DNA from 3 places in the Weizmannia sp. WK01 genome. Region 1 is predicted to be linked to each of the others. Evidence: predicted binding sites of a transcription regulator. Region 1 holds the regulator's gene; each other region holds the start of a gene.
What was found. Region 1 encodes CtsR, which represses protease genes until heat stress. Its sites were predicted from a motif close to ATGGTCAATAAAGGTCAAACA; they were not measured.

Region 2: the regulator CtsR is predicted to act here: its motif matches at 2,450-2,470, upstream of clpP (ATP-dependent Clp endopeptidase proteolytic subunit ClpP).
Region 3: the regulator CtsR is predicted to act here: its motif matches at 5,228-5,248, upstream of OF158_RS05810 (ATP-dependent Clp protease ATP-binding subunit).

What each region holds. Positions count from the first base shown of each region.
Region 1 is NZ_CP109616.1:94,612-104,853, forward strand. Features, by position in the region: rRNA gene OF158_RS00450 (16S ribosomal RNA) at 1-1,066, shown strand, start outside; tRNA gene OF158_RS00455 (tRNA-Ile) at 1,169-1,245, shown strand; tRNA gene OF158_RS00460 (tRNA-Ala) at 1,259-1,331, shown strand; rRNA gene OF158_RS00465 (23S ribosomal RNA) at 1,420-4,352, shown strand; rRNA gene rrf (5S ribosomal RNA) at 4,726-4,841, shown strand; gene OF158_RS00475 (DUF3969 family protein) at 5,141-5,431, shown strand; gene OF158_RS00480 (CtsR family transcriptional regulator) at 5,721-6,182, shown strand; gene OF158_RS00485 (protein-arginine kinase activator protein McsA) at 6,202-6,747, shown strand; gene OF158_RS00490 (protein-arginine kinase McsB) at 6,747-7,814, shown strand; gene clpC (ATP-dependent protease ATP-binding subunit ClpC) at 7,831-10,242, shown strand, end outside.
Region 2 is NZ_CP109616.1:1,059,172-1,069,413, reverse strand. Features, by position in the region: gene fumC (class II fumarate hydratase) at 1-244, opposite strand, end outside; gene OF158_RS04800 (hypothetical protein) at 715-990, opposite strand; gene OF158_RS04795 (RpnC/YadD family protein) at 987-1,913, opposite strand; tRNA gene OF158_RS04790 (tRNA-Arg) at 2,258-2,329, opposite strand; gene clpP (ATP-dependent Clp endopeptidase proteolytic subunit ClpP) at 2,571-3,155, shown strand; gene OF158_RS04780 (HPr family phosphocarrier protein) at 3,242-3,511, opposite strand; gene whiA (DNA-binding protein WhiA) at 3,622-4,575, opposite strand; gene yvcK (gluconeogenesis factor YvcK family protein) at 4,656-5,636, opposite strand; gene rapZ (RNase adapter RapZ) at 5,633-6,523, opposite strand; gene OF158_RS04760 (NUDIX hydrolase) at 6,560-7,018, opposite strand; gene trxB (thioredoxin-disulfide reductase) at 7,805-8,752, opposite strand; gene OF158_RS04750 (tetratricopeptide repeat protein) at 8,935-10,242, opposite strand, start outside.
Region 3 is NZ_CP109616.1:1,272,459-1,282,700, forward strand. Features, by position in the region: gene OF158_RS05785 (transposase) at 1-570, opposite strand, end outside; partial or broken gene OF158_RS05790 (ATP-binding protein) at 772-1,032, shown strand; gene OF158_RS05795 (methylated-DNA--[protein]-cysteine S-methyltransferase) at 974-1,444, shown strand; gene OF158_RS05800 (YkvA family protein) at 1,482-1,904, opposite strand; gene OF158_RS05805 (aspartyl-phosphate phosphatase Spo0E family protein) at 2,262-2,552, shown strand; gene OF158_RS05810 (ATP-dependent Clp protease ATP-binding subunit) at 2,840-4,996, opposite strand; gene OF158_RS05815 (YkvI family membrane protein) at 5,523-6,557, shown strand; gene OF158_RS05820 (CPBP family intramembrane glutamic endopeptidase) at 6,639-7,256, opposite strand; gene OF158_RS05825 (YkvS family protein) at 7,501-7,689, opposite strand; gene OF158_RS05830 (hypothetical protein) at 7,856-8,050, shown strand; gene OF158_RS05835 (phosphocarrier protein HPr) at 8,445-8,711, shown strand; gene ptsP (phosphoenolpyruvate--protein phosphotransferase) at 8,711-10,242, shown strand, end outside.

The sequences.
Region 1 (10,242 bases):
TGACGGTACCCGGCCAGAAAGCCACGGCTAACTACGTGCCAGCAGCCGCGGTAATACGTAGGTGGCAAGCGTTGTCCGGAATTATTGGGCGTAAAGCGCGCGCAGGCGGCTTCTTAAGTCTGATGTGAAATCTTGCGGCTCAACCGCAAGCGGTCATTGGAAACTGGGAGGCTTGAGTGCAGAAGAGGAGAGTGGAATTCCACGTGTAGCGGTGAAATGCGTAGAGATGTGGAGGAACACCAGTGGCGAAGGCGGCTCTCTGGTCTGTAACTGACGCTGAGGCGCGAAAGCGTGGGGAGCAAACAGGATTAGATACCCTGGTAGTCCACGCCGTAAACGATGAGTGCTAAGTGTTAGAGGGTTTCCGCCCTTTAGTGCTGCAGCTAACGCATTAAGCACTCCGCCTGGGGAGTACGGCCGCAAGGCTGAAACTCAAAGGAATTGACGGGGGCCCGCACAAGCGGTGGAGCATGTGGTTTAATTCGAAGCAACGCGAAGAACCTTACCAGGTCTTGACATCCTCTGACCTCCCTGGAGACAGGGCCTTCCCCTTCGGGGGACAGAGTGACAGGTGGTGCATGGTTGTCGTCAGCTCGTGTCGTGAGATGTTGGGTTAAGTCCCGCAACGAGCGCAACCCTTGACCTTAGTTGCCAGCATTCAGTTGGGCACTCTAAGGTGACTGCCGGTGACAAACCGGAGGAAGGTGGGGATGACGTCAAATCATCATGCCCCTTATGACCTGGGCTACACACGTGCTACAATGGATGGTACAAAGGGCTGCAAGACCGCGAGGTTAAGCCAATCCCAAAAAACCATTCCCAGTTCGGATTGCAGGCTGCAACCCGCCTGCATGAAGCCGGAATCGCTAGTAATCGCGGATCAGCATGCCGCGGTGAATACGTTCCCGGGCCTTGTACACACCGCCCGTCACACCACGAGAGTTTGTAACACCCGAAGTCGGTGAGGTAACCTTTACGGAGCCAGCCGCCGAAGGTGGGACAGATGATTGGGGTGAAGTCGTAACAAGGTAGCCGTATCGGAAGGTGCGGCTGGATCACCTCCTTTCTAAGGAAATTAAGGAAAACTTCGTTTTCCAACATTAAGTTTGACGTTTCCGTTTTGTTCAGTTTTGAAGGTTCAATCCTTCCTTATATTTCCTTTCATTAAGGGCCTGTAGCTCAGCTGGTTAGAGCGCACGCCTGATAAGCGTGAGGTCGATGGTTCAAGTCCATTCAGGCCCACCATTCCTTAATGATTGGGGCCTTAGCTCAGCTGGGAGAGCGCCTGCTTTGCACGCAGGAGGTCAGCGGTTCGATCCCGCTAGGCTCCACCTTTATAAATGTGTTCTTTGAAAACCGGATAGGAGAAACAAACCAAGTAAACCGAGAATCGCTTATTTTTGGATTTAATCTTTTTATGGTTAAGTTAGAAAGGGCGCACGGTGAATGCCTTGGCACTAGGAGCCGATGAAGGACGGTACAAACACCGATATGCTCCGGGGAGCTGTACGTAAGCTTTGATCCGGAGATTTCCGAATGGGGAAACCCCCTGTCTTTAATCGGACAGGATTCCTGCCTGAATCCATAGGGCAGGAAGGGCACACCCGGGGAACTGAAACATCTCAGTACCCGGAGGAAGAGAAAGCAATTGCGATTTCCCAAGTAGCGGCGAGCGAACAGGAAACAGCCCAAACCGGAAGGCTTGCCTTCCGGGGTTGTAGGACACTCATATGGGAGTTACAAAAGAACAGGTTAAGTGAAGCGGCCTGGAAAGGCCTGCCGGAGAAGGTAAAAGCCCTGTAACTGACACTTCGTTCTCTCCCGAGTGGATCCTGAGTACGGCGGGACACGAGGAATCCCGCCGGAATCCGGGAGGACCATCTCCCAAGGCTAAATACTCCCTAGTGACCGATAGTGAACCAGTACCGTGAGGGAAAGGTGAAAAGCACCCCGGGAGGGGAGTGAAAGAGATCCTGAAACCGTGTGCCTACAAGTAGTCAGAGCCCGTTAACGGGTGATGGCGTGCCTTTTGTAGAATGAACCGGCGAGTTACGGTCTCATGCAAGGTTAAGCTGAAGAAGCGGAGCCGCAGCGAAAGCGAGTCTGAACAGGGCGAAAGAGTATGAGGCCGCAGACCCGAAACCAGGTGATCTACCCATGTCCAGGGTGAAGGCAAGGTAACACTTGCTGGAGGCCCGAACCCACGCACGTTGAAAAGTGCGGGGATGAGGTGTGGGTAGCGGAGAAATTCCAATCGAACTTGGAGATAGCTGGTTCTCTCCGAAATAGCTTTAGGGCTAGCCTCAAGCGAAGAGTTTTGGAGGTAGAGCACTGTTTGGACGAGGGGCCCTCATCGGGTTACCGAATTCAGACAAACTCCGAATGCCAAAAACTTATGCTTGGGAGTCAGACTGTGAGTGATAAGATCCATGGTCGAAAGGGAAACAGCCCGGACCGCCAGCTAAGGTCCCAAAGTATACGTTAAGTGGAAAAGGATGTGGCGTTGCTTAGACAACCAGGATGTTGGCTTAGAAGCAGCCATCATTTAAAGAGTGCGTAATAGCTCACTGGTCGAGTGACGCTGCGCCGAAAATGTACCGGGGCTAAACGTATCACCGAAGCTGCGGATGGACACCGTATGGTGTCCGTGGTAGGAGAGCGTTCTAAGGGCGTTGAAGCCGGACCGGAAGGACCGGTGGAGCGCTTAGAAGTGAGAATGCCGGTATGAGTAGCGAAAGAAGGGTGAGAATCCCTTCCACCGAATGCCTAAGGTTTCCTGAGGAAGGCTCGTCCGCTCAGGGTTAGTCGGGGCCTAAGCCGAGGCCGAAAGGCGTAGGCGATGGACAACAGGTTGATATTCCTGTACCGCCTCTTCACCGTTTGAACGATGGGGGGACGCAGGAGGATAGGGCAAGCGCGACACTGGTTGATCGCGTCCAAGCAGTTAGGCCGGTGCGGAGGCAAATCCTTCGCGCCAAGGCGGAGCTGTGATGGCGAGGGAAATTTTAGTACCGAAGTTCCTGATTCCACACTGCCAAGAAAAGCCTCTAGTGAGGTGAAAGGCGCCCGTACCGCAAACCGACACAGGTAGGCGAGGAGAGAATCCTAAGGTGAGCGAGAGAACTCTCGTTAAGGAACTCGGCAAAATGACCCCGTAACTTCGGGAGAAGGGGTGCTTTTTGGGGTGTATGCCCCGGGAAGCCGCAGTGAATAGGCCCAGGCGACTGTTTAGCAAAAACACAGGTCTCTGCGAAGCCGCAAGGCGAAGTATAGGGGCTGACACCTGCCCGGTGCTGGAAGGTTAAGGAGAGGGGTTAGCCGTAAGGCGAAGCTCTGAACTGAAGCCCCAGTAAACGGCGGCCGTAACTATAACGGTCCTAAGGTAGCGAAATTCCTTGTCAGGTAAGTTCTGACCCGCACGAAAGGTGTAACGATCTGGGCACTGTCTCAACGAGAGACTCGGTGAAATTATAGTACCTGTGAAGATGCAGGTTACCCGCGACAGGACGGAAAGACCCCATGGAGCTTTACTGCAGCCTGATATTGAATTTTGGTACAGCTTGTACAGGATAGGTAGGAGCCTTGGAAACCGGAGCGCCAGCTTCGGCGGAGGCATCGGTGGGATACTACCCTGGCTGTATTGAAATTCTAACCCGCACCCCTTACCGGGGTGGGAGACAGTGTCAGGCAGGCAGTTTGACTGGGGCGGTCGCCTCCTAAAAGGTAACGGAGGCGCCCAAAGGTTCCCTCAGAATGGTTGGAAATCATTCGCAGAGTGTAAAGGCATAAGGGAGCTTGACTGCGAGACTTACAAGTCGGGCAGGGACGAAAGTCGGGCTTAGTGATCCGGTGGTTCCGCATGGAAGGGCCATCGCTCAACGGATAAAAGCTACCCTGGGGATAACAGGCTGATCTCCCCCAAGAGTCCACATCGACGGGGAGGTTTGGCACCTCGATGTCGGCTCATCGCATCCTGGGGCTGTAGTCGGTCCCAAGGGTTGGGCTGTTCGCCCATTAAAGCGGTACGCGAGCTGGGTTCAGAACGTCGTGAGACAGTTCGGTCCCTATCCGTCGCGGGCGCAGGAAATTTGAGAGGAGCTGTCCTTAGTACGAGAGGACCGGGATGGACGCACCGCTGGTGTACCAGTTGTCTTGCCAAAGGCATCGCTGGGTAGCTATGTGCGGAAGGGATAAGTGCTGAAAGCATCTAAGCATGAAGCCCCCCTCAAGATGAGATTTCCCACAGTTTATACTGGTAAGATCCCTGAAAGATGATCAGGTTGATAGGTCCGGGGTGGAAGCGCGGCGACGCGTGGAGCTGACGGATACTAATCGATCGAGGACTTAACCAAACAGAAAAGCGGAGGTGCCTTGTTTAGCCCCGACAAGCGAATGTTCTGACCGGCATGGAGCCGTCTTTTGGCTCCGTGACGGGCAGGTTATTCGACCTCGAGGGGCTAGGCACCGGAGCTGGACAATAGAAAAGCGGAAGCGCCTTGGTCATCGGCGTATGGATTTCGGAGCTTTCGACTGAGATAAAGGAAACACGGCGAGCCCCTAAAGGCGAGCCGATGCCCGCTTATCGTAGGGAGAAAGCGCAGAAATACGCTAGCCGATAGGCGCTGGAGCTAGACAATTTTTAAAGTTAGAAACCAAAGCTATTCTCCGTTTACAGTTTTTTCTCCCATCCGGTTTTCAGGGAACACATCCCAAAAATTATACAGGTCCGGTGATGATGGCGGAAAGGTCACACCCGTTCCCATCCCGAACACGGAAGTTAAGCTTTCCAGCGCCGATGGTAGTTGGGGGTTTCCCCCTGCGAGAGTAGGACGTTGCCGGGCAAACAGAAGGCCAGCTGAATCAGCTGGCCTTTTTGAATGTGTAAATAAGGGAGATATAAAAATTTCCATAAGAAAAACGACAAAGATTTACCTTTTGAATCTGATTATATTACTAACCTGATAATAATTTTTTAAAAATTTTAAAAATATATTGACGGCGGTAATAAAATTGTGCATAATTAGGGCTTGCTGAATAAGCAAAATTCCTAGATTTGGCAAGGATGCTAACAGGTTCGGAAAAAATTAAATGCAAGGATTTTATAAAATGTTAAAACTAAGAAAGGCTGGAGTGTTAAAAAATGATTAATAAAAATACCGAAGAAAAAGATATATTGTTGAATGTTTTAGGTATAATCGAGGCTGTATATAATAAGAAAATTTCGATAGAAGAAGCTGAGAAAAGATATTTTAATTACCGTATCATTGATTCTTTGAAGGAAAAAAATTACTCAAATGAATTAATAGAAATTTTGGAACTGGGTACAGAAATTGATGGTATTAATGATTTACTACCTGACAAGTTAGATGAAAACATAATTGATTTAAAAAATAGAGTTCTTCTTTTGTTAGATAGAGAAATAAAAGCATAAAAATAGTCCCCGCAGACGCGAGGGCTTTTTGATTTGTCCTGCCGTAGCAGTAAAAGCTTTTCAAAGGGCTCGACCTCCTATGAACCCGCACCCCCAATCTGTCTGGGTTAATCTTTACCGCTCGCTGCGCACGCAGTCCCATCGGGTGGTCCGTGAACATCCGGTTGTCTCCCCAAACAGAAATGCTGAAAAAGGGGCAGTTTTCCTAGTTGCATTTTCTGTAGGGAATCATGTATAATTAAAGTCAAATATAGTCAAAGTCAAAAGACGGTGTCAGGAGGTGGCTTTGATGAAAAATATATCGGATATCATAGAGGAATATTTAAAACGGATTCTGGAACTGAATGAAAAAGAAATTCTTGAAATAAAACGCAATGAGATTGCCGATAAGTTCCAATGTGTCCCTTCGCAAATCAATTATGTCATCAATACGCGGTTTACGATTGAAAGAGGGTATATTGTTGAAAGTAAAAGGGGCGGCGGCGGCTATATCCGGATCATGAAAGTGCGGCCTGAAAGCGATGCGGAACTGATTGACCAGCTGCTTGTGCATATCGGCAATGTCATCTCCCAGTCGAATGCGGAAGCCATCATTCTCCGCCTCGTTGAAGAAGAGGTGATTTCAAGGCGGGAGGCAAAAATCATGCTCAGCGTGATGGACCGCTCCGTGCTCTACATCCAGTTGCCGGAACGGGATGAACTGCGTGCCAGAATGTTGAAATCGATGTTAACGACCTTAAAATACAAGTAACAATAGAGGTGAGTATGCCGTGATTTGCCAGGAATGCAATGAAAGGCCGGCAACGATGCATTTTACTAAAATTATAAACGGTGTGAAAACGGAATTCCATCTTTGCGAGAAGTGCGCGCAGGAGAAGGGGGAAAAGTTTTCATCGGATTGGGGGAAAACCTTTTCCTTCGATAATCTGCTCGCGGGCCTTTTTAATTTTGATCCGGCCATCCAACTTTTCAAACAGGAAACAGCACCTGACCCGGATGTGCTTCGCTGCAACCATTGCGGGATGACATTGAACCAGTTTTTAAACACAAGCCGGTTAGGCTGCCCGCATTGCTATGAGACGTTTCAGCACCAGCTTGTTCCGATTTTGCAGCGCCTTCATGGCGGCAACGTTGCGCATGAAGGAAAAATACCTGCACGGATTGGCGGTGCCATTTATACAAAGAAAAAATTGCAGGAATTAAAGGCGGCGTTGCAGGAAGCCATCAGCCAGGAAGAATTTGAAAAAGCAGCAGAACTCCGCGATCAAATTCGCGCACTTGAAGGTTCTTCTCAAGCAAAAGGAGGGGAACAATAATGTCTTTAGAACATTTTTTGCACAAAGCGTCCAGCTCCTGGATGAACGAGCAAGGGCCTGAATCGGAAATTGTGCTGACGACACGGGTTCGTCTGGCAAGAAATTTAAAAAATTACCGGTTCCCGTCCTTGTTTACCAGCGAGGAAGCAAGGGAAATTATGAAAACAATCCAGGATATCGCCCGAAATCATTTTCCGGCTGAAATGCAGGCTGAATTTTTAAAAATGGACGAATTAAAACCGCTCGAAAAAAGGGTGCTTGTGGAGAAACACCTGATTAGCCCGCAACTTGCCGAAGAAGCGGGTGACGGGGCAGTTATTTTGTCAAGCGGCGAAGATATTAGTATTATGATAAATGAGGAAGATCATTTACGCATACAATGTCTTTCTCCAGGGCTTCAATTGCATGAAACGCTTCAGAAAGCCAATCAGCTTGATGACCTGCTTGAAAATTGGGTCGATTATGCTTTTGATGAAACGCTCGGTTACTTAACCAGCTGCCCGACAAATGTCGGAACGGGCATCCGCGCATCGGCCATGATGCATTTGCCGGGACTTGTGCTGACACAGCAAATTAAACAAATCATTCCGGCGATTCATCAGCTTGGTTTGGTGGTAAGAGGAATATATGGCGAAGGAAGCGAAGCCATCGGAAATATTTTTCAAATTTCCAACCAGGTGACACTCGGAACATCGGAAGACAATATTGTCTCGGATTTAACCAGTGTCATCCGGCAGATCATTACACAGGAAAGATCGGCAAGGGAAGCATTGGTGCAGACTTCAAACATACAATTAGAAGACAGGGTTTACCGTTCGCTCGGTGTCCTGCAAAACAGCAGGATCATTGAAACAAAAGAAGCGGCCCGTTGTTTGTCCGATGTCCGGCTGGGAATTGATCTGGGCTATATTCAAAACATTTCGAAACAAATTTTAAATGAATTGATGATTTTAATGCAGCCGGGATTTTTACAGCTTTATGCCGGAAGAGCGCTCAGCCCGTATGAAAGGGATATCCGGAGGGCTACACTGATAAGAGAACGTTTGAGGCTTGAGGAGACCAAATGAACAGGAGGAATGACAGATGATGTTTGGAAGATTTACAGAGAGAGCCCAGAAAGTGCTGGCCCTTTCCCAGGAAGAAGCAATCCGCCTGAAACATAACAATATCGGAACGGAACATATTTTGCTCGGACTTGTCCGCGAAGGGGAAGGCATCGCGGCAAAAGCGCTGTACGGCCTGGGTTTAAGCGCCGAAAAAATCCAGGAAGAAGTGGAAACCCTGATCGGGAACGGCCAGGAAATTTCCCAAACGATCCACTACACGCCAAGGGCCAAAAAAGTGATTGAACTGTCAATGGATGAAGCGAGAAAACTCGGGCACTCCTATGTTGGAACGGAACATATCCTCCTCGGGCTGATCCGTGAAGGTGAAGGCGTGGCGGCACGCGTGCTGACAAATCTCGGCGTTAGCTTAAATAAAGCAAGGCAACAGGTGCTCCAATTATTGGGCAACAGTGAAGCGTCCGTACAGGGCGGTTCGGCGGCCAGCGTCAGCACACCGACACTGGACAGTCTGGCCCGCGATTTAACAGCGATCGCACGGGAAGATTCCCTTGATCCTGTAATCGGGCGCAGCAAAGAAATTCAACGCGTCATTGAAGTACTGAGCCGGAGGACAAAAAACAACCCTGTCCTTATCGGGGAACCGGGCGTTGGGAAAACGGCCATTGCAGAAGGCCTTGCCCAGCAAATTGTGCATAATGAAGTGCCGGAAACGCTGCGTGACAAACGGGTTATGACGCTTGATATGGGTACGGTTGTGGCCGGTACAAAATACCGTGGCGAATTTGAAGACCGCCTGAAAAAAGTCATGGATGAAATCCGCCAGGCCGGTAATATCATTCTTTTCATCGATGAATTGCATACCTTAATTGGGGCCGGCGGTGCGGAAGGAGCCATTGATGCTTCCAATATTTTAAAACCGTCGCTTGCCCGCGGCGAACTGCAGTGCATCGGGGCAACAACACTGGATGAATACCGGAAATATATTGAAAAAGATGCTGCACTGGAAAGAAGGTTCCAGCCGATCCAGGTCGATGAGCCGACGATTGATGAGTCGATCCAGATTTTAAAAGGGCTGCGCGATCGCTATGAAGCACACCATCGCGTCTCGATTACCGATGAGGCGATCGAAGCCGCTGTAAAACTTTCGGACCGCTATATCGCAGACCGGTTCCTGCCGGATAAAGCGATTGACTTAATCGATGAAGCCGGATCGAAAGTGCGTCTTCGTTCCTTTACAACGCCGCCGAATTTGAAAGAACTGGAATTGAAACTGGAAGAGGTACGCAAGGAAAAAGATGCGGCCGTCCAGAGCCAGGAATTTGAAAAAGCGGCTGCGTTAAGGGATACCGAACAGAAACTGCGCGAACAGCTGGAGGAAACGAAGAAAAACTGGAAGGCAAAACAAGGACAGGAAAACAGTGAAGTCACAGTCGATGATATTGCGCTTGTTGTTTCGAGCTGGACGGGAGTTCCGGTGACGAAACTGGCACAAACCGAAACGGAAAGGCTTCTGCACCTTGAAGAGATCCTTCACTCCCGGGTGATCGGGCAGGAAGAAGCGGTACTTGCAGTGGCGAAAGCAGTCCGCCGTGCACGGGCAGGATTAAAAGATCCGAAACGCCCGATCGGTTCCTTCATTTTCCTCGGGCCAACAGGGGTCGGAAAAACAGAACTGGCGCGGGCGCTTGCGGAAGCGATGTTCGGCGATGAGGATGCCATGATCCGGATCGACATGTCCGAATACATGGAGAAACATTCGACTTCCCGCCTCGTAGGTTCGCCGCCTGGATATGTCGGTTTTGAAGAAGGCGGGCAGCTGACGGAAAAGGTACGGAGAAAACCGTATTCGGTTGTGCTGCTTGATGAAATTGAAAAAGCGCACCCGGATGTGTTCAACATTTTGCTCCAGGTACTGGATGACGGCCGGCTGACCGATTCCAAGGGCCGCACGGTTGATTTTAGCAATACGATTGTCATCATGACATCGAATGTCGGCGCAGATGCTTTAAAACGCAACAAGAGCGTCGGGTTCACCATTCAGGATACCGTCGAGGCCGATTATAAAGACATGAAGGACAAAGTGCTCGAGGAACTGAAAAAAGCGTTCCGGCCTGAGTTTTTGAACCGTGTTGATGAAACCATTGTGTTCCATTCGCTCGAGAAGAAACAGTTGAACGAAATTGTCACGTTGATGGCGAAAGAATTGTCGGACCGGTTAAAAGAGCATCATATCGAACTTGTGCTGACGGATGCCGCAAAAGAAAAAGTGGCGGAAAAAGGCTACGATCCGGAATACGGCGCGCGGCCGCTGCGCAGATCGATTCAGAAAAACATCGAAGACCGCCTTTCGGAAGAAATGCTGAAAGGCAATATAAAAGAAGGGCAAAAGGTATTGGTCGATGTAAAAGACGGCGAATTTACTTTTGCC
Region 2 (10,242 bases), 960 kb from region 1:
CGTCCAGCACTTCTTCACAAGCCTGGACAATGGCCTTCATTTTGGCATCCGATAATTTGCCGAGGCGATTGTTGCTGACGGCAGCCGCCTTTTTCAAATGGGCAAAAGCGCGGATCACTTCCATCGGCATTTTTTCCCCGCCGATCGGGAAGTTTTCCTTGCTGCGCTGCGTTTGTGCCCCCCAATATTTGTCCCGCGGCACTTTCATTTCTCCGAGTGTGTCTTTTTCAATTCGGTACTCCACTTTCTTCCCCTCCTGTATGTGCTTACAATTGAGTTTTGCAAAACGGTGGAAACGGTGGCAAGCCTAAAAAACTTGCCGGTATGTAGCTGCAAGTTTATTTTACTATAAATTCCCGCAAAGCAACACCTCAACGCTCGCGAGTCGCTGATCAATTCCTTTTTGAAAACAATTTTCAGGAATGAAACTTGCACCAAAAAAGCGGCATATCCGTTCACGAGCCGGCCAATGCCGTACATTTACCGTTTGCCGGTATCACAGTCCTGAAAAAATGCCTGCCACTCTCCGGATTTGCCGGATTGTAACAGACATCATTCCCCGCTAACGACCGCTTGAACGGCACCCCTGCTGACTCAGGCCGGCCGTTTTTTCAATGCATTGCGGGTCGCTACCGCCCTGAGCAGCCTGTTCGCAATGGTGTGCATTTATTTTATTTCATATATTCGCGAAATCAAAATAAAAATTCGGCAGCTTCAATACTTGTCCTGCTTTGTCTCCAGTTGCTGTTTTATTTTTTCCACTTCTGTCTGGCTCAGGCCGGTTTTTTCTACAATTAATTGAAGCTCCGTACCTGCCAGCAACATTTTGATGGCAATTGGAATCGTTTGTAACAATTCTTTTCTTTCTTCTTCCCTTCCTTCTTCTCTTCCCTTCTCTACTCCTATTTCAATTCCTTTCTTATACCCGCGATCAAAGTAAGAATTCGGCAGCTTTAATACTTGCTCTGCTTCGTCATAACTCGGGTTCAAGGCTTTTCCCCTTCTATCTGCCTTTTGATTTTCATGATCTCATCTTCACTCAAGCCGGATGCTTGGGCAATGACCTTCACATCCACTTGATTTTTCAACAAGTTAACAATAAATCTTCTTAACCTTTCTTCCCCTTCTTCCCTTCCTTCTTCTCTGCCTTCCTCTTTCCCCTTCTTATACCCGCGGTCAAAATAGGAATTCGGCAGCTTCAATACTTGCTCTGCTTCGTCTGGATCCAGCATTTTAATGTTTTCCATTACTTCCGCCTCCTCTTTTTCGTTCAATTTTAAATAATAATCAAAGAAACCGTGTAACAGCCTCATTTTTGCAGGGTCAAGTTCCATCCGGGCCAGCATCCGCAGAAACTCCAGTTTGACCTGCACCCGTTCTTTTTCTGTATACCCCATTTTGCTTAATAATGCCGCGGCAACAGGGTTGTTGCTCCGGATATAATTTCTCCAATTTTGTTTCATCAGATGAATGGATAAATAGTGAAAACGAAGAATTTCAATGTTGTGGAACGCAAAGGTGTACGTATCAGGGGTTTCTGTTTTCTCCTCGTAACTAAAAACGGCAATCGGCAATACCGGTTTCCGGTGCCGGAGACTGATCATCATGTAGTAACGAAACATGCGTTCAGGAAAAGGTTTCTCGTAATACGACTGCGGCTCTACATGGATGAGAATCACGGTATCTTTGCCTTTTACCTTCGTTTCGGCAAGGATGTCAACCCGTTTTTGCTCACCGCCCGGAAAGTCCGTAAACTGTTCCTGCGACAAAAACCGCACCCGGCGGTAGTCGAGATCCGCTGCCACATCCGGGAAAAACGCCTCCATAAACTCCTGAAAAAAGTTTTGGATCAGCTCCTTAAAAAAACGATCATGCACGTGATAACCGGCATGTTTTTCCATTACAAGTTCCAATGGCAACACCCCTTTTCTCATTTTTCAGTTTTATTATAAAGGACAAACGTTCGTTTTTCAAGTGGATTTTGCAAATTTGGTCCGGCATTCTCCTTTTGCATATTTCTTATCAATTTATCGTAACCAATAAAGCCCTCCATGATTAATACAAAAACTGTTCAAAACCTGAATATATGGCACTATGAAGGAAATGTCGCAGGTGGCGCAATGAATGAGATTTGTGGTGCAAAATTCATTCAATTTTCGCCTTATTTTTCCGTATCAGAGAAAAAGAAAAACGACTGCAAATGCAGTCGTATCAAGGGTTTAAAAAATTTTAAGCTAATTGTTCAGTTTTTAGAAAACGCCCTCGGCAGGAATCGAACCCACATTTTGAGAACCGGAATCTCACGTGCTATCCTTTGCACCACGAGGGCAATAAGTGATTCAACAATAATAGATTATAAAGGACAATGAACAAAAAAGCAAGCCCCTTTTTGGTTTTATTTTATCGGAATTTGGTTATGATGGGTATTGTAGTTCAGGTGAAGGCAATTCTTTTGACCTTCATTGACCAATATTGTATGATCAGTACATAAGGATGGAGAATAATTCCTTTAACATCCATGATATAGCATATGATGGACCATTCCGAAGAGAAGAAGGAGGATACTCAATATGAATTTAATTCCCACAGTAATTGAACAAACAAACCGCGGGGAACGCGCATACGACATTTATTCCCGCCTGTTAAAAGACCGGATTATTATGCTTGGCAGCGCGATTGACGACAATGTTTCCAACTCGATTGTTTCCCAGCTTTTGTTCCTGGAAGCGGAAAACCCTGAAAAAGATATTTATCTTTATATTAACAGTCCTGGCGGGAGTGTCACTGCGGGCCTTGCCATTTATGACACCATGCAGATCATCAAACCGGACGTGCAAACGATTTGCGTCGGGATGGCTGCATCAATGGGCTCCGTGCTGTTGACCGCCGGCACGAAAGGGAAACGTTATGCCCTGCCGAACAGCGAAGTGATGATTCACCAACCATTAGGCGGCGCCCAAGGCCAGGCAACAGAAATTGAAATCGCGGCAAAACATATTTTGTATACGCGCGCGAAATTAAACAAAATTTTGTCCGACCATACCGGCCAGCCGATTGAAGTGATCGAAAGGGATACAGACCGCGATAACTTCATGAGCGCGGAAAAAGCAAAAGAATATGGTTTGATTGACCATATTATGACAAAAAAGAATTGAAATAAGATTGAACAAGGCCGTCCGCAAGCGGGCGGCCTTGTGCTGTGTTTGAAAAACCCGCAGGCTGACGGCCGCATGCGCTTACATCAGGACGGAAGTTTTTCTTTCCCTTCAATATAGTTTGCCAAGTGTTCAAAAGCTTCTTCTTCATCGCTCCCGTCCACGCTCAGCGTAACAGTTTCCCCGTGGCCCGCAGCAAGGGTCATCAGCCCCATAATGCTTTTTGCATTTACCTTTCTTCCTTCTTTTTCAAGAAAAATTTCCGATGAAAAGCGGGTGGCTTCCTGGACAAATTGGGCTGCAGGGCGCGCCTGCAAACCGGATTTTAATTTCACTTCCAATTGTTTTTCGATCACGATAACCCTCTCCTTTCAAGTAGCAGGACAGGGGCGCCTTCTGCCAATACGCCCCCCGTCTTTATACTTTTTAAACCTATCCATCTTACATGATTAATTTTTGGCACCCATTATGAATTTTTATTGGCAGGCCCGTTTGCCCGCAGTTTTTCGGCAATTTCATCGATTTTGCGGAGCCGGTGATTGATGCCGGATTTGCTGATATGCCCGCCGGACACCATTTCGCCGAGTTCCTTCAACGTCACATCCTGATGGTTCACGCGCAATACTGCAATCTCGCGCAATTTCTCCGGCAGTGCGTCAAGGCCGACCGTTTCTTCAATATAGCGGATATTTTCCACTTGGCGAAGGGCCGCCCCGATCGTTTTATTCAAATTGGCCGTTTCGCAATTGACGAGCCGGTTGACGGAATTGCGCATATCCCGGACAATCCGGACATCTTCAAACCGGAGCAGGGCATGATGGGCGCCGATAATATTGAGAAATTCCGTAATCTTTTCCGCTTCTTTTAAATACGTAATATATCCTTTTTTTCTTTCAAGCGTTTTGCTGTTTAAATGAAACCCGTTCATCAGGCGGCATAGTGCATCGTTGTGCTCTTTGTATTGGGAGGAAATTTCCAAATGATAAGAGGAAGTTTCCGGATTGTTAACGGATCCGCCCGCCAGAAAAGCCCCGCGCAAATAGGAGCGTTTGCAGCACTTCTTCTTCAGCAGTTCCGGGGAAATGTTCCGGGTAAAGGTAAAATGTTCACCGAGAATATGCAAATCTTCCAATATTTCTTTTGCCCGGGCCTTCAGCCTGACAATGTAGACATTGTTTTTTTTCAGGCGCATTTTTTTCCTGACTAATAATTCCACCGGGACATCATATAATCTTTTTACAAGGACGTAAATCCGCCGGGCAATGGCGGCATTTTCCGTCTGCACATTGACAACCAGCACCTTGTTGGAAAAAGATAAAGATCCGTTCATCCGGATCAGTGCCGATAATTCGGATCTCACGCAGCAATCTTTTACTGCTAAATTGGTCAGCTCTTTTTTGATCTCTGATGCAAATGACATCCTCCAGGCCCCTCCCTTGGCAAAATTTAGAGCTATGCGAAAAAATGCACATGAAAAGGGGATGTTCCACCTTTATCCTTTCACCGGGCACTGGAGCGTGAAAGCCATTGCTGCTTTTTCAAAATATCATAAAGGATTTCGGCAACTTTTTCCGTATCGTGGCGGATGACCCCGCCTTTATACGTTAAAATATTTCCCGAAACCACCTCCAGGCCGAGCCCCATTAAACGCTTCACGTCGTATACAACAGGCTGTGCCAGCTCCTCGCGGTACCGGCTCATAACCGGTTCCGGCACATCTTCATCATTGACGAGGATCGTATCAATACAGGCACTGCCCATATGGTTTAAAATCGCCTGCACGTGATCCGCGGCAGTATAATGATTCGTCTCGCCCGCCTGTGTCATCAAATTGCATACATACACTTTTTTCGCATGTGCCTGGCATACTGCTTCTCCAAGACCTGGCACCATTAAATTCGGCAAAATACTTGTATAAAGGCTGCCTGGGCCGATCACGATCAAGTCAGCTTCCTGAATGGCCGTTAATGTTTCCGGAAGCGGCTGAATGACTTCTGGGGTCAAAAACACCCTTTTGATTTTTTTGCCGGCACACGGAATTTTGGATTCTCCGGAAACGATCGATCCGTCTTCCATTTCGGCGTGCAACACGACACTTTGGTTGGCGGATGGTAAAACCTGCCCCCGTACATTCAGGACTTTGCTCAGTTCCTTTACGGCGTGTACAAAATCTCCAGTTATCGAAGTGAGCGCCGCAATGATCAGATTGCCAAGCGAATGCCCGGAAAGTTCATCGCCGGTTTCAAAGCGGTGCTGGAACATTTTTTCAAGCAGCGGCTCCACATCGGATAGAGCCGCGAGCACATTGCGGATGTCCCCCGGGGAAGGCATATCCATTTCATTGCGGATTCTTCCGGAACTCCCGCCGTCATCTGCAACGGTTACAATGGCGCTGATCTCAACCGGGTATTTTTTCAGCCCCCGCAAAAGCACCGGAAGCCCCGTCCCGCCCCCGATCAGCACAATTTTCGGATGCCTCATGGCTTACGCTCCTCCTTTCTTTTGATATCACGATGGGAAATTGTTGTATGATAGTCTTTTTCAAAAAAATGGCCGATATACTCGGCAAGCGCTACGGAACGGTGCTGGCCGCCCGTGCACCCGATGCCGATCACCAGCTGGCTTTTTCCTTCCCGTTTGTAATGCGGGAGCATAAAAGCAAGCAAATCGGTCAGCTTTTCAAGAAATTTTTGCGTTTCATTCCATTTTAAAACGTAAGTGTATACCTCTTCGTCCAGTCCGGTTTTCGGGCGCATATGCTCAATGTAGAACGGATTCGGCAAAAACCGGACATCAAAAACAAGGTCGCAGTCAATCGGAATGCCGTTTTTGAAGCCGAACGACAGGACATTGACCGTGAAAACCGACTGCTTATTCGCCGAAAACTCCAACACGATTTTTTCGCGGAGTTCGCGCGGTTTTAAATTGGATGTGTTGAGAATAAGCTGCGCACGCCCTTTCAGCTCCTCGAGGATTTTTCTTTCCTGCTGTATTCCTTCGAGCGGCGTCCCATCCGGCGAAAGCGGATGGGACCGGCGCGTTTCTTTATACCTGCGCACGAGCACAGAATCATCCGCATCCAAAAATAAAATGGTGGGCGTAACCCACGAAGACTTGTCAAGTTCATCCAGTGCCCGGAACAAGTCATCAAAGAATTCACGGCCGCGCAAATCCATTACAAGCGCGACTTTATTCATTTTATTACTGGCATCTTTCATCAGTTCCAGAAATTTTGGCAAAAGCGTCGGCGGCAAATTATCGACACAGAAAAACCCGAGATCCTCCAGGCTTTGGATCGCAACTGTTTTTCCGGCCCCACTCATGCCGGTAATGATGACAAACTGCATTTGATTTCCTTCTAAACCCATTCTTTTTCCCCCTGACGGAAAATTTAGCATGGCGTTTCAGCTTGGATCGAGCCTGTATGAAAGCAATTCAAAGTCGGGCGTGTACGTAAACTGGCCGTAGATGATGCCGCTTCCGTGAACCATATATTCCAAGATATGGGTATCCCCCGCCGCCATCGGCAAGTTCTTCATTTCATCAATGGCATGCCACTGCAAAATTCCTTCAGCAGATTGCTCGAAGTTTTTGCCGTCGCCGTCTGTGGCAACAAACGTAAACATCATCCATTCAGACACGGGTTTATCCCCGTCTTTGATGACAATGGTGAAAACGCCTTTTAAATCAGGATGTTTTAAATAGATGCCCGTTTCTTCACGGTATTCACGAATGACAGCTTCACGGACCGTTTCTCCTTGCTCCATTTTCCCACCGGGTGCAACCCACCAGTTGCGCCGCGGCTTTTGCAGCAATAAAACCTGTCCGTCTTTGATGAATACACAATTTGTTATTCTTTGCAAAGGAGTCACCTCATATCTGAACCGGAATGATGCGGACAAATCCGCATCTATTCAACCGATGGATAAACCTTTCCCGTGCGTAAAACCATGTACCTTTTTATTATACTATTAATGAAATGGTTGAACAATGAATGCACCTGCCCCGTTTGTGTCAAGTTTTCCCCAATCGTGAAAATCGCATGGGTGAGGACAAGTCCGTGGCTCCTGAACTTTGATTTGTCTTTCACCGGGCAGATGAAGGACAAATGGCTGGCAGCTGCGCTTTGTTTTGTCTTTCATTATGCCGGTGAAGGACAGAATACTGGCAGCCATCTTATAAAATGTCTTTCATCGGGGTGATGAAGGACAAATCGATACCCGTCATACCTTGTTTTGTCTTTCATCGCATCGATGAGGGACAAATGGCAAGCAGTCGCGCTTTGTTTTGTCTTTCATCAAACCGGTGAAGGACAAATAGGCGCCCGCCACCCTTTAAAATGTCTTTCATCTCCCGTATAAACGAGCCAGCGCATTTATCAGCCGGAAAAAGCAGCGCAATATCCCGCACCGCAATTTTTGCGCAAAAAAAGAGCACAGGATTTTCCTGTGCCTGGGAGATAGGTTCCTTGAACCGCTTATAGCCGGAGCCATAAGTGTTCTTGGTTCAAACATATAAAAAAGGGGGTCAATTTATATTTACATCATACCGCAAGTTTATTTCATGCGGGTTACAAACACGTTAAAACCACTTGACGTTTTCCCTGTTTTTAGCAAAATGCCGAGGATGCACGCCTTTTTATCCAGCAATCAACCGGCTTTCATGGCTTCTTTCACTTCTTCTACATAATGCTGGGCGTTTTGTGCGGCAATGCTGCCGTCGCCCGTTGCCGTGACGATTTGGCGGAGCGTTTTTTCACGGACATCGCCGGCTGCAAAAATGCCCGGAATTTTCGTTTCCATTTCCTCATTCGTCAAAATATAACCGGCTTCATTCGTAATGCCCAGGTTTTCAAAAGGCTTGGTCAAAGGCACCATGCCAATATAAATGAAAACGCCGTCCGTTTTAAATGGTTTTTCTGATCCGTCCACAGTCGAAACGAGCGTCACAGAGCCGACTTTTCCGTTTTCTTCATGGATTTCTTTCACCGTATGATTCCAGATAAAGTCAATTTTTTCATTTTTAAAAGCCCGGTCCTGCAGGATTTTTTGCGCCCGCAGCTGATCACGCCGGTGCACAATCGTCACTTTATTGGCAAAGCGCGTCAGGTAATTTCCCTCTTCAACAGCCGAGTCACCGCCGCCAACGACAACGAGATCTTTTCCTTTGAAGAAAGCGCCGTCGCACACTGCACAATAAGAAACGCCGCGGCCGCCCAGTTCGTTTTCGCCTTTGACACCGAGTTTCTTATATTGGGCGCCCGTTGCGATAATCACAGCAAGCGCTTTGTATGCTTTTGCGCCCGCTTTGACAATTTTATAATCCCCGTCTATCTCAATGCCTTTAATATCGCCGTATGCATACTCGGCACCGAACTTTTTGGCATGCTCAAACATTTTATTTGATAGCTCCGGACCGAGAATCGATTCATAACCCGGATAGTTTTCCACTTCTTCCGTGTTGACCATCTGGCCTCCTGGAACGCCGCGCTCGATCATCAAGGTTTTCAAGTCAGACCGCGATGCATAAACGGCAGCTGTCATCCCGGCAGGCCCCGCCCCGATAATGATCACATCATAAATTTGTTCTTCACTCATCGTTTGTACCACTCCTTATTGAAAGGCCGCGGCCGGGAAACCGCAGGCCGCCTGTTTTCATCGTTCCACAAAGATGCAATTCCATACGATTTTTTTGAAAAAAACCCACTCTCTTTTATGCAGTGGGGTTTTCTTTCATTCTCTATAGTAAAGGAATATTGGTTTATCGTCTATTTTTGTGCTTAAAGGAGCGATTTGATCCGGTTTGCGTATTTCCTTAATGTGGAGACGGAAATCCGGTACTCCCTTGCGATTGCCTGTTGGGATACTTTATCGCCTTTTTGGTGATGCCACAAGTAATCGATAGCGGCGGCAAAACCGGACTCATTTTGAAACCGTTCCCCGCGTTTCAGACCGGTTAAAAAAATCGAAAACCAGGCGAGCATTAAGTTCGTATAGCCCGGAAACATCGGACCGTAATGGCTGTGGAGGATACATGCAATATTGTGGCCGCGCACAAACACCTCATCCGGGTCAAACGATTCGCGAATATCCGACTCCAGCACATGGGCGAGATAAATTTTTTCGGTCAGCGTAAAATCGTCAAGCGGTTTAAAATCCGGATGCGATACGATATCCGAACGATTGGAAGACAATCCGATCATGAAAATTCCGAAGAACCGCTCGGGCAACTCCGTGCTGTTCAACCTGTCCAAAATAAACTGGACATTTTTCTCGTTCATTTTCTTTTCCATTTCCCGGTTCCATGGTTCGCAGCCTTTTTTCTCCGGATTCAGTTCCACAAGCTGCTCCCAGGCGGCTTCTGCTGCCTGTTGCCGGTTCGTATGGTAAGCCGCCCGCGAAAGCCAGTAGTAAAACGAAGCATCCCCGTCAAATCCAACTTTTTTCAACCGGTTCAGCCAAAGGTACGCCTCTTCATAGCGCCCGACAATTGCAAATGTTGCACCGAGTTTATATTGATGGTCCAGTAACACCGGCCGAACTTTTTCAAGGCCGCGTAAAATCTGTTCCAGCTTTTCGTCATCGCGTTTATGGTAGTAAAAAACCGCTAAATTGCAAAGTGCATGAAGGTTGCCAGGGTTCTTTTCGAGCAAATCCATCAGTACCTCGACCGCTTTTTCCGTCTGGCCAAGGTAAAAACACGCAAGCGCCATGTTGTTGTAGGCAGACCAGAAATCGGGGTATTTCTTGATCAGTTTATGCAACTCCGAAAGCGCCGTATCGAAATGTCCCGCTTCGAGATACCGCCTTGCTTCCTCTTGTCTGGCCATGAGTTCGTCCTGTTCATACGAAATAGCGCCCGTTTCGTCCTCTTCTTCCAAATCAAGCACATAAATGAGTTCTTCTGCTTCTTCCCTGTACTCGCCAAACGGGTCCAGTTCAAGATATTTTCGCGCATGGTATAAAGCTTCGTTAAAAAATCCGAGATCCGCATAATTATTGGCAATAAAATAATGGCATTCGACCATGCCGGGATCGAGTTTTGCTAAAATATGGCGAAAAATGTCAATCGCCTTCCGAAACGCTTC
Region 3 (10,242 bases), 1.2 Mb from region 1:
CACGACAAGCTTGGCTTCAAGTACATGGTGCATATAAAGTACGTTCGTTTCTCCTGTTTCTTTATTTGTATATGCCCGTCTCAGGCAGTGTTTACAATGTTTCTCATGAAAGGTGTGTAATCCAGTTCCATCAATGATGACACCCCAGTACTTTCCTTCAATTCGATAAGACTCGAGAGACCTTTTTTTCAATAATTCTTTAATCATATACGTTCTAATTTTTTCTAATTCATTTACATCTAAGCCAGATAAAAAGTCGTTAATTGTATCATAATGTGGAAGTTCTTCAAGAGAATCTAAGCCTAACACCTTCCCTACATTTTTAATACATTCTTCTTTATTAAAACTCTCACTCATGTTTCTCATGGATTTTAGGCCGGTCATATTTTTCAACATCATCGTAAATAAAAGGACCTCTGGACCATAAGTGATATAGCTTTGATGTCGGTGGTCTGCTACCTTTTTTAGGTTATTCATCAGGTCTTTGAAAAAATGCTTCTGAATTTTAAGGAACTCGAAAAAATAATTTGCTTCTTTTTCACGATTTCTTTTTTCTTTTCTAGTAACCAAAATAAAAACCCCCTCAAAACAGCCAAGTTTAATTAGGGCTTGCTGAACGAATCAAATTTTAGCTTGTATTCGACTTGTCACTAAGCCATGCCAAAATATTCGTCCAGCAAGCTCTAATTATTTAAATTATTACATATTTAGCCGCATTTTTGGGGGGGGAATAGTTAAATTATCACGAAAAATTTTTACTCCTCAGAGCTGGATGAAGGGGAAGGCATCCCGGACGATAAAATTGAAAAGCTGGGCGAGCCGTTCTATACGACAAAAGAAAGAGGAACCGGACTTGGTTTGATGATCAGTTATAAAATCATAAAGGAGCATAAAGGCTTCATTCAAGTCCAAAGCAAAGTACGGGAAGGCACAACTTTTCATATCTTTCTTCCCGTGCAGCAGGAAGCAGGTGATGAAAATGGCTTTTATTTGGCTGGAAAGCCCAATCGGACCTTTAACAGTAAGGGCTGATGAAAAAGGCATTACGGCCGTTTCTTTCGGCAAAACAGATGAAGAGGGTATGCCGGAACCCCGCCACCCGCTGCTTTTGCGCGCAGCCAGTGAACTGGAAGCGTATTTTGCAAAGAAAAGAACCCGTTTTGATGTGCCGGTTTCTGTCTCCGGCACTCCCTTTCAAATGGCGGTTTGGGAAGCGCTGAAAAAAATTCCGTATGGGGAAACGTGCTCGTATAAAGACATCGCTGAGGCTGTCGGGAACCCGAAAGCCGTGCGGGCCGTCGGGCAGGCGAACCGGAAAAACCCTGTTCCGATCCTGATCCCCTGCCACCGCGTGATCGGAAAAGACAAGTCGTTAACAGGCTATGCCGGGAGCCGGATCGATCAAAAGGCATTCCTGCTCCATCTTGAAGGGGCGATTATCTAAAAGGGGCAAAGTTTTGAAATCCCGCGCGGACCAAGGTTCAACTTTTATCTCTTTTGTTTTTCCATTGTAAAAATTTTTCCAAATCCGGGGTCACTTGCGTCAGGAGAAAAGCAAGCACGGCGGTGTCGTCAACAAGGCCCGCGCCGGCAAGAAAATCAGGGATGATGTCAATGGGAGATACGAAATAAATAAGGCCGATTACAATCATGAGAATCGTCCGGTACGGAACGGTGCGGTATTCGCCTTTTGCCCATGCCCTGACAAGCTGGAAAAGGACGCGGATTTTACTCCACATATTGGCAAGCGTGATTTTGTTGGAGAGTGCTTTTTTCTCCGCGCGGTTAACCAGATCGCCGGTTTTTTTCCGGTCGTTTAAATACTGTTTTGCTTTTGAACGAAATAACCATCCGGCTGCTTTGGCCAGCAGAAAATTTTTTGCCATCTGCTTCACTTCTTTCATGTCTTTTTCTCTTTTATTTTTCCACTGCGTGACCAAAAAAAACATGGAGCGGTGAAAAACGGGTGGTTTTTTCGGGAGATGTGAAAATTTTTGGCGAAAATTTTGTCTAATATTGCGATTGTATTTACATTTCCGTCAAGACCTGCGATACTACTTTAGTAATGGTAAAATAAGCAGGATGGGGGCAGGGCTTTTGCGCCTTTCCGGCTTGCAGAGAACTTTTGCCACGATGCCATCATGCGGAAAACCGGCAGAATAGTCCGCCATTTTCCATGTGTAACACCTCACATTTTTTGAAGCATAATCGGGGGATAACAATCATTCAATAGAAAAAGAGAACTAAAGGAGAATTTGGAAGTGGACACGCACATGTTAGAGGAGAACAAGTATCTTTACAGAATTCAGAAAAAACGTCAGGAAATGATGGAGCTTGGGAAAAAACTGGGCCTGACGCATGAGAAAACGGTCCGGTGCAGCCAGCAGCTGGATTCGCTCATGAATGAGTATGAAGCCTATCGAAAGCAGCACAACGCCCGGTCATCCGAAATGGTGATTATCCGGGAAATGTCATTCATATTGTATGAAAAAGTGCAGCGGCTCAATCTGGCTGAAGCGAGAAAAACGTATAAAGCCATGCAGCTTGTTTAACAAACAGGGGAACTGCTTCCAACCTTTGCATCTTGGTTTTGCTCCTTTGAGTGCGGATGAATCCCTGATCAATATTCCGGATGAATATGTTTCCCGCCCGCCTTTTTGTTTGGACTGGTTTTGGCCGGGTAATAAAACCCGGCTTTCTTCCGATTGATTTACAACAGCCGGGTTTGGACTGCGTTCGATCTTTTTACAAACATAAAAAACCCGGCAGATGGCCCGTGCTGTCCATCTGCCGGAATGCAAAAACCGGCATGGGCTATGTCCGCATGCCGGTTTTTGCTTTATTTTTCCGCGATGGCAATGTCACCTTCGCGGACTTCCGCTTTTAAGTTTTTGCTTTCCGGATGGTCGAGGATAAAGTCGGCAATCCGGTCTTCAATTTTTTCCTGGATAACGCGGCGGATCGGGCGGGCCCCAAATGCCGGGTCATAACCGAGTTCGGCGATTTTTTCTTTCGCTTCTGCTGTCACGTCAAGCGTAATCGCTTGTTCGTTCAGCGTTTCATTCAGTTCGCCGAGCATCAGGTCAACAATTTTAACCAAATGTTCTTTTTCAAGTGGTTTAAATTCGATAATGTTGTCGAAACGGTTCAGAAACTCCGGTTTGAAGAAGTCGCCGAGTGAATCGAGAATATTCGATTCTTTGATCGCTTCACTTTTAGCGAACCCGACTGTTTTATGCTTAAATTGGGTGCCGGCGTTGCTCGTCATAATGATGACGGTATCTTTGAAGCTGACCGTCCGCCCTTGGGCATCGGTTAAGCGCCCGTCATCGAGAATTTGCAGAAACATGTTCAAAACATCCGGGTGCGCTTTTTCAATTTCGTCGAGCAAAATAATGCTGTACGGGTTGCGGCGCACTTTTTCCGTCAGTTGGCCGGCATCTTCATAACCGACATAGCCGGCAGGTGCCCCGATCAGTTTCGAGACGCTGTGTTTTTCCATATATTCGCTCATGTCAAGCCGGATCATCGCATCTTTCGTGCCGAACAGTTCTTCCGCGAGCCGTTTTGTCAGTTCCGTTTTTCCGACGCCGGTCGGGCCGACGAACAGGAACGAACCGATCGGGCGGCTTTTCGCTTTCAGGCCGGCACGCGAACGGCGGATTGCTTTCGCCACTTTCCGGACCGCTTCATCCTGGCCGATCACTTTTTTAGCGAGGTTTTCTTCCAGATGCTGCAGTTTTTTCGCTTCATCCGCTTCGAGTTTGCCGACCGGAATACCCGTTTTCTTTTCGACGATTTCCTGAATTTGCGTGACATCGACAACCGGTTTGGCTTCGGTTTGTCCGGAAGCAGCCAGCTCGTTCAGTTTTTGTTCTTCTTTTTTCAGTTCGGCTGCCTTTTCATAGTTTTCCGTTGCAACCGCAGTTTGTTTTTCCTGCGCAATTTCAGCAAGCCGTTTTTGGATATCTTCTTTGCTCGGAACCGCAATCGTCAGGTTCAATTTCGAACCGGCTTCATCCATCAGGTCGATCGCCTTATCCGGCAGGAAGCGGTCCTGGATGTAGCGGTGCGACAACTTCGCACAAGCTTCAATCGCTTCATCGGTATAGGAAACGTGGTGGTAGTTTTCATACCGGTCTTTTAAGCCGCGCAAAATCATGACGGTTTCTTCGAGGCTTGGTTCATTGACCTGTACCGGTTGGAAACGCCGTTCAAGTGCGGCATCTTTTTCAATTTGCCGGTATTCTTTCAAAGTGGTCGCGCCGATAACCTGGATTTCGCCGCGGGCAAGCGCCGGTTTCAAAATATTGCCTGCGTCCATCGAACCTTCTGCAGAACCTGCGCCGACAAGCAGGTGAATTTCGTCAATAAACAGAAGCACGTTTTTCCGTTGTTCCAGTTCGGCAATCAATTTTTTCATCCGTTCTTCAAATTGGCCGCGGATTCCCGTGTTTGCGACAAGCGAAGCCACATCGAGCAAGTAAACTTCTTTATGCCGCAGTTTTGCCGGAACCTGTTTTTCGGCAATTTTTAAAGCGAGCCCTTCTGCAATGGCGGTTTTTCCGACGCCCGGTTCGCCGATTAACACCGGGTTGTTTTTATTGCGCCGGTTTAAGATTTCAATGACGCGGGCGATTTCTTCATCACGGCCGATGACAGGGTCAATTTGCCCGGCCCGTGCAGCAGCGGTCAGGTTGCGGCCGAACTGGTCAAGTAGTCCGTTGCCGCCGCCCTGTGTTTGCGTTTGTACGGTTTGTTTCGCGCCGTTCGGCTGGAACCCGTTGGCGTTCATTTGGTTAAAGAGGTCGTTGAATCCTCCGAATCCGAAGTTTCCAAATCCGTTATTCATAAACATGCCTCCCCAGTTGTTTTCGAATTTTGCCCGTTCTTTTTGGTAGCAGGACTGGCACAGGTTCAATGTTTTTTGGTTTCCGTTCACATTTATATGCATCCCGATCGTCGCTTCGTTTTGATGGCATTTGTCACATAACATCAAACATTCCTCCTTTGATCGGTTTGATTTTGACTATCTTTGACTAATGAGATTGAAAAACAATCAAAGCGCTTTGATTTGCTTTGACCTTAATTGGAAATCAGTATAGCTCAAAATTTCACAAGATGCAAGTCTTTTGCATGCACCCCTTTGATGCATTTTGGCCTTTACAGTAGAATGGCAAAGTCATTTGTCTTGTGCTGAAAAAAGGAAACGGCATCTGCGAGTCACCTTTTGACTATTTTTGACCTTTCTAATATCATGATACAACTGCGCGGCCCGAAAATCAAAAGATCTGCATTTGTCATTTGCGCTATCGGCCAATGGCACCATCTTATAATTGACTATCTTTGACCTTTGCCTATAGTATATGACAACTTTTTTTGTTTGTAAAGGTTTTTTTGACTTTTTTTGACCAATTTTTTAGCGGCGGAAATGAACCGGCAGGGCTATTTTAAGAAAGCGGGACATAGGATAGTAACGGAGCCGGCAGGTTGTCTTATTTTTTCTTAAAGGGGTGCAGGCGTTGAATAAGTGGGGCGGTGCTGTCCAAATCGCAGCCGTATATATTGGAACGGTGATCGGGGCAGGGTTTGCAACAGGGAAAGAAATTACCGTTTTCTTTACACAGTTTGGGCTGTATGGATTGCTTGCCATCTGCCTTTCAGGGTTTTTATTTATTTTCTTTGGCACAAAAATGATGGAAAAAGCGATCGATTTACATGCGGATTCCTATGAAACCTTAAACCGGTATTTATTTGGCAAAAAAGCGGCCGGTTTCGTGAATGTGATGATGATGGCCATGCTATTCGGGGTCTGTGGCGTCATGCTGTCCGGTGCGGGTGCTGTTTTCGAGGAACAGCTCCGTGTTGGCAGGGGGACAGGGATTTTATTGACGGTGCTGCTCGCCTTTTTTGTCATGTGCTTTGGCATCAAGGGGCTGCTTGGCGTCAACACGTTTGTCGTGCCTTTGATGCTTTTGTTTAATTTTCTCCTTTTGTCGCAGTCCGTCCAGTCACCCGGATTTTTTCAAGCGCTCATGGCCCGGCCGGAAAGTGTTGATATGCCCCGTGCCCTTCTCCGCGCCCTTTCCTATGCGGCTTTGAATTTGGCGCTCGCGCAGGCGGTGCTTGTCCCGGTTGCGGCGGAAGTGAAAGATAAGGAAGTCGTCCGTGCCGGCGGGATACTGGGCGGGCTGTTTTTAACGCTCATCCTGATTTCCAGCCATTTGTCACTGGTCACGCTGCCGGACGTTGCCCAAGTGGAGATTCCGATGGCGCATATTGTGAAAGCGAGTTTTCCGGGCATTTATTTTATTTATGTTCTGCTGATTTTCGGGGAAATTTTCACTTCTATTATCGGGGATGCCTACGGGCTTGAGCGGCAAATGCAAAAATATATCCCGATGAAAAGCGGTTTGCTGTACGGGTTGATTTTTTCCGCCATTCTGCTGATCAGCAGCTTGCATTACGGCCCGCTATTATCGGTTTTATATCCCTTGTTCGGCTATTTCAGCCTTGTTTTTATGATGGCACTCGGAATAAAGACGATCCGGGGGTGACCGGTAAGGCATTCAAAACAGCTTTGCGCGGTTGTTATGCATTTGTGGCGGGCAAATGCCGAAAAAAAGCCGTCCCCCTGCTTAAAAAATCGGCAGGAAGACGACAAGCAGCAAATCAAAGGTAAGATGCGACAAAATTTGCGCAGACAGGCTCCGTTTTTTTGCATACAGCAGCCCCCAGAAAATCGAACCGGCAAAAGCGGCAATGACCATGATTTTTAATCCGCAGTAAAAATAAACGGATGCGTTCAATACGGCGGAAATCAAAATCGCATATTTCGCTTCCATCATTTTCATGAGCCGGGCCTGGACAAATGAACGCCAAAAAATTTCTTCTCCGGGGATGAGAATCAGGACAAGCGCTAAGTAATGCCAGAAGGATTCGGGCGAAAAACGCCTGTATGCGCGGGCGACTTCATTGTCAAGCCCGCCCGGCAAAAAACCGAGTACTGTATTGCCAATTCTGAAAATAATATAGAGGAGAAAACCCGAAAAAATGCCATACAACAGCAATTGAAGGTACGGAAGCTTTTCGTGTTTTTCTGATTTTCCAAGAAAAACCGTGTAACTGATCAAAAACAGCATTGCTCCGGAATATAAATACCAAAAAACGGAGGTATCCCGAAACGTAATATATAGCAGAAGGTGGGCGATCAAGATACTTCCGAGAAGCTTTGTATCCACCATGTTTTTTGCCACCGCCAATGCGCTCCTTTCTTAAGTTCGCAAACCGCCGGCAAAAAAACCGGGAAGGGCCAAAAAGAGATCCGGCCCCGCAGTCCGGCCTTCGCGGCATTGGGTCAAACAAAAATACATTGAATATTTTAGCAGAGAAATAGGGAAAAAGGTATCCGGGAAAATAATGTTAAAAAATTCACAATCATAGAAACGGCAGTAAAAAACCGGCATGTGCCGGTTTTTTACTGCGCGGTAAGCGTTTGAATTAATGTAAAGCCGAATGGATAACCTGATAGTTTTTATGATTGACCACTGTTTTTTCATCAAGCTCCAGTTCCTGATAGTTTTCCATATAGGTTAAATCCACGATGACCGAGTTCTCGTTCACCTTTTCGACAATTCCTTGAAGCCCGTCTTTAAATTCAATAATGTCACCAATTTGTGCTTTTTTCATTGCGGTCCTCCCGTAAGAAAGTATTGTAACCAGTTTGCACTATTTTTCTGAAAAATTCAAGGCGAAAGGAACAGAAAAATACAAATCGGGCCGGTTTTAAAAAATCGCGAAAGCAAACAAGTAGGCGGCAGGAAGAATGTGGTACAATACCGGGTGGGGTGGTCGTATGTCGGAAGAAGAAATCAGACAGGAAATCAACCGGCTTCGCAACAGGGAAATCGAAGAATTATTCGTCAGCCGTGAAGATTTTATGGACTTCCGGAAAGTGCTTATTGCCGAGGAAGACTTTAAACATTTTAAGGGCATTGCCTTGCGCGGCGGGAATGTCCGCTATATTTATTTGGACGAGCCGGAAATCTGACCGGGGCATGCATAATTTTGTGCATTTTTAAGCAAAATGAAGTCAACTCTGATGATTGTTTTATTTGGAAAGGCATGTTATTCTATTACGGGGATTTTGTTTTTCCCGCACTGTGCAATATTTGTCATTTTTTTGATCCGGCCGGGGACATGCGTGTTCCCGGTTTCGGGCGAGGCGTGTTTTTGGCACGGATGGGCCGCGCGTACTTTGAGGGAGCAGCCTGCTGAATAACCGGGGATGAACGGTGTTTGCAGGTACCCGGCATCGCTGCGGTTTTTTTCAACCCCCGTTTGCAAAATTTGTCATTTGTATGAAGATGGTTGATAAATATTGACGAAAAATGTACAGTGCATTATTTTTAGAACTATATTATAGAAAAGGAGTCGTTCTACCCATGGCTGAAAAACAATTTAAAGTAACAGCAGATACAGGAATCCACGCACGTCCTGCTACATTGCTCGTACAAACGGCAAGCAAATTCGATTCAGATATCCAATTGCAGTATAAGGATAAGAAAGTGAACCTGAAATCGATCATGGGGGTTATGTCCCTTGGAATCGGCAAAGGCGCCGACATTACCATTTCTGCAGAAGGCAACGATGCACAAGATGCATTGAACGCTTTAGCTGAATTAATGAAAAAAGAGGGTCTGGGCGAATAATGTCAACCATTTTAAAAGGTATAGCAGCATCCAACGGGATTGCCATCGCAAAAGCATATCGCCTGGTAGAACCGGATTTGTCTTTTGAAAAAAGGTCTGTCCAGAATGTTTCGGATGAATTGAAACGCTTTGATACTGCTGTGTCTGAATCCAAGTCTGAACTGCAGGCGATCAGGGAGCATGCAATGAAGGAACTGGGGGCGGACAAAGCAGCGATCTTTGATGCCCATTTGCTCGTTTTGGAAGATCCGGAACTGTTGACGCCGGTCCAGGACAAAATCAGGGATGACCAGGTCAATGCGGAATACGCATTGAAAGAAGTTGCGGATATGTTCGTGACCATGTTCGAACAAATGGACAACGAATATATGCGCGAACGTGCAGCGGACATCCGCGACGTGACAAAACGGATTCTGGCTCATCTGCTGAAAGTGGATATTCCGAATCCAAGCATGATCTCGGAAGAAGTCATTGTCATTGCTGAAGACTTGACCCCTTCTGATACGGCGCAGTTGAACCGCCAGTATGTAAAAGGTTTTGCAACAAATGTCGGCGGGCGTACGTCCCACTCTGCGATCATGGCGCGTTCTTTGGAAATCCCTGCAGTCGTCGGGACGAAAACGGCGATCCAGGATATCCAAAACGGCGACCTTGTCATCGTGGACGGCAACAATGGCGATGTCCATGTGAATCCGACACCTGAAGTGGTCGATGAATACAAACAAAAGCAGGAACAATTTGAACGGCAAAAAGCCGAATGGGCGAAGCTGGTCAATGAAAAATCCGTTTCGAAAGACGGCCATACGGTTGAACTGGTTGCCAATATCGGCACCCCGAACGATCTCGACGGCGTGATCCGGAACGGCGGGGAAGGCGTCGGCCTGTACCGTACAGAGTTCCTCTATATGGGCAGGGACGAGCTTCCGTCAGAAGAAGTGCAATTTGAAGCCTATAAAGCGGTGCTTGAAGGCTTAAAAGGCAAACCGGTTGTAGTCCGTACGCTGGATATCGGCGGCGACAAAAAACTGCCATACTTGCCGCTTCCGGAAGAAATGAACCCGTTCCTCGGCTTCCGTGCGATCCGCTTGTGCCTGGACAGACAGGATATTTTCCGCACCCAGCTGCGTGCATTGCTCCGCGCGAGCGCATACGGCAACCTGAAAATTATGTTCCCGATGATTTCCAATCTGGATGAATTCCGCAAAGCAAAAGCGATTCTTTTGGAAGAAAAAGAAAAGCTTATCCAGGAAGGCGTGCAGGTTGCAGATCATATCGAAGTCGGCATTATGGTTGAAATTCCTTCCACTGCCGTAATGGCTGATTTGTTTGCAAAAGAAGTTGATTTCTTCAGTGTCGGCACAAACGATCTGATCCAGTACACGATGGCTGCAGACCGTATGAACGAACACATTTCGTATTTGTACCAGCCGTATAACCCGGCCATTTTACGCCTTGTGAAACGCGTCATTGACGCGGCGCACAAAGAAGGCAAATGGGCCGGCATGTGCGGCGAAATGGCCGGAGACGAAAT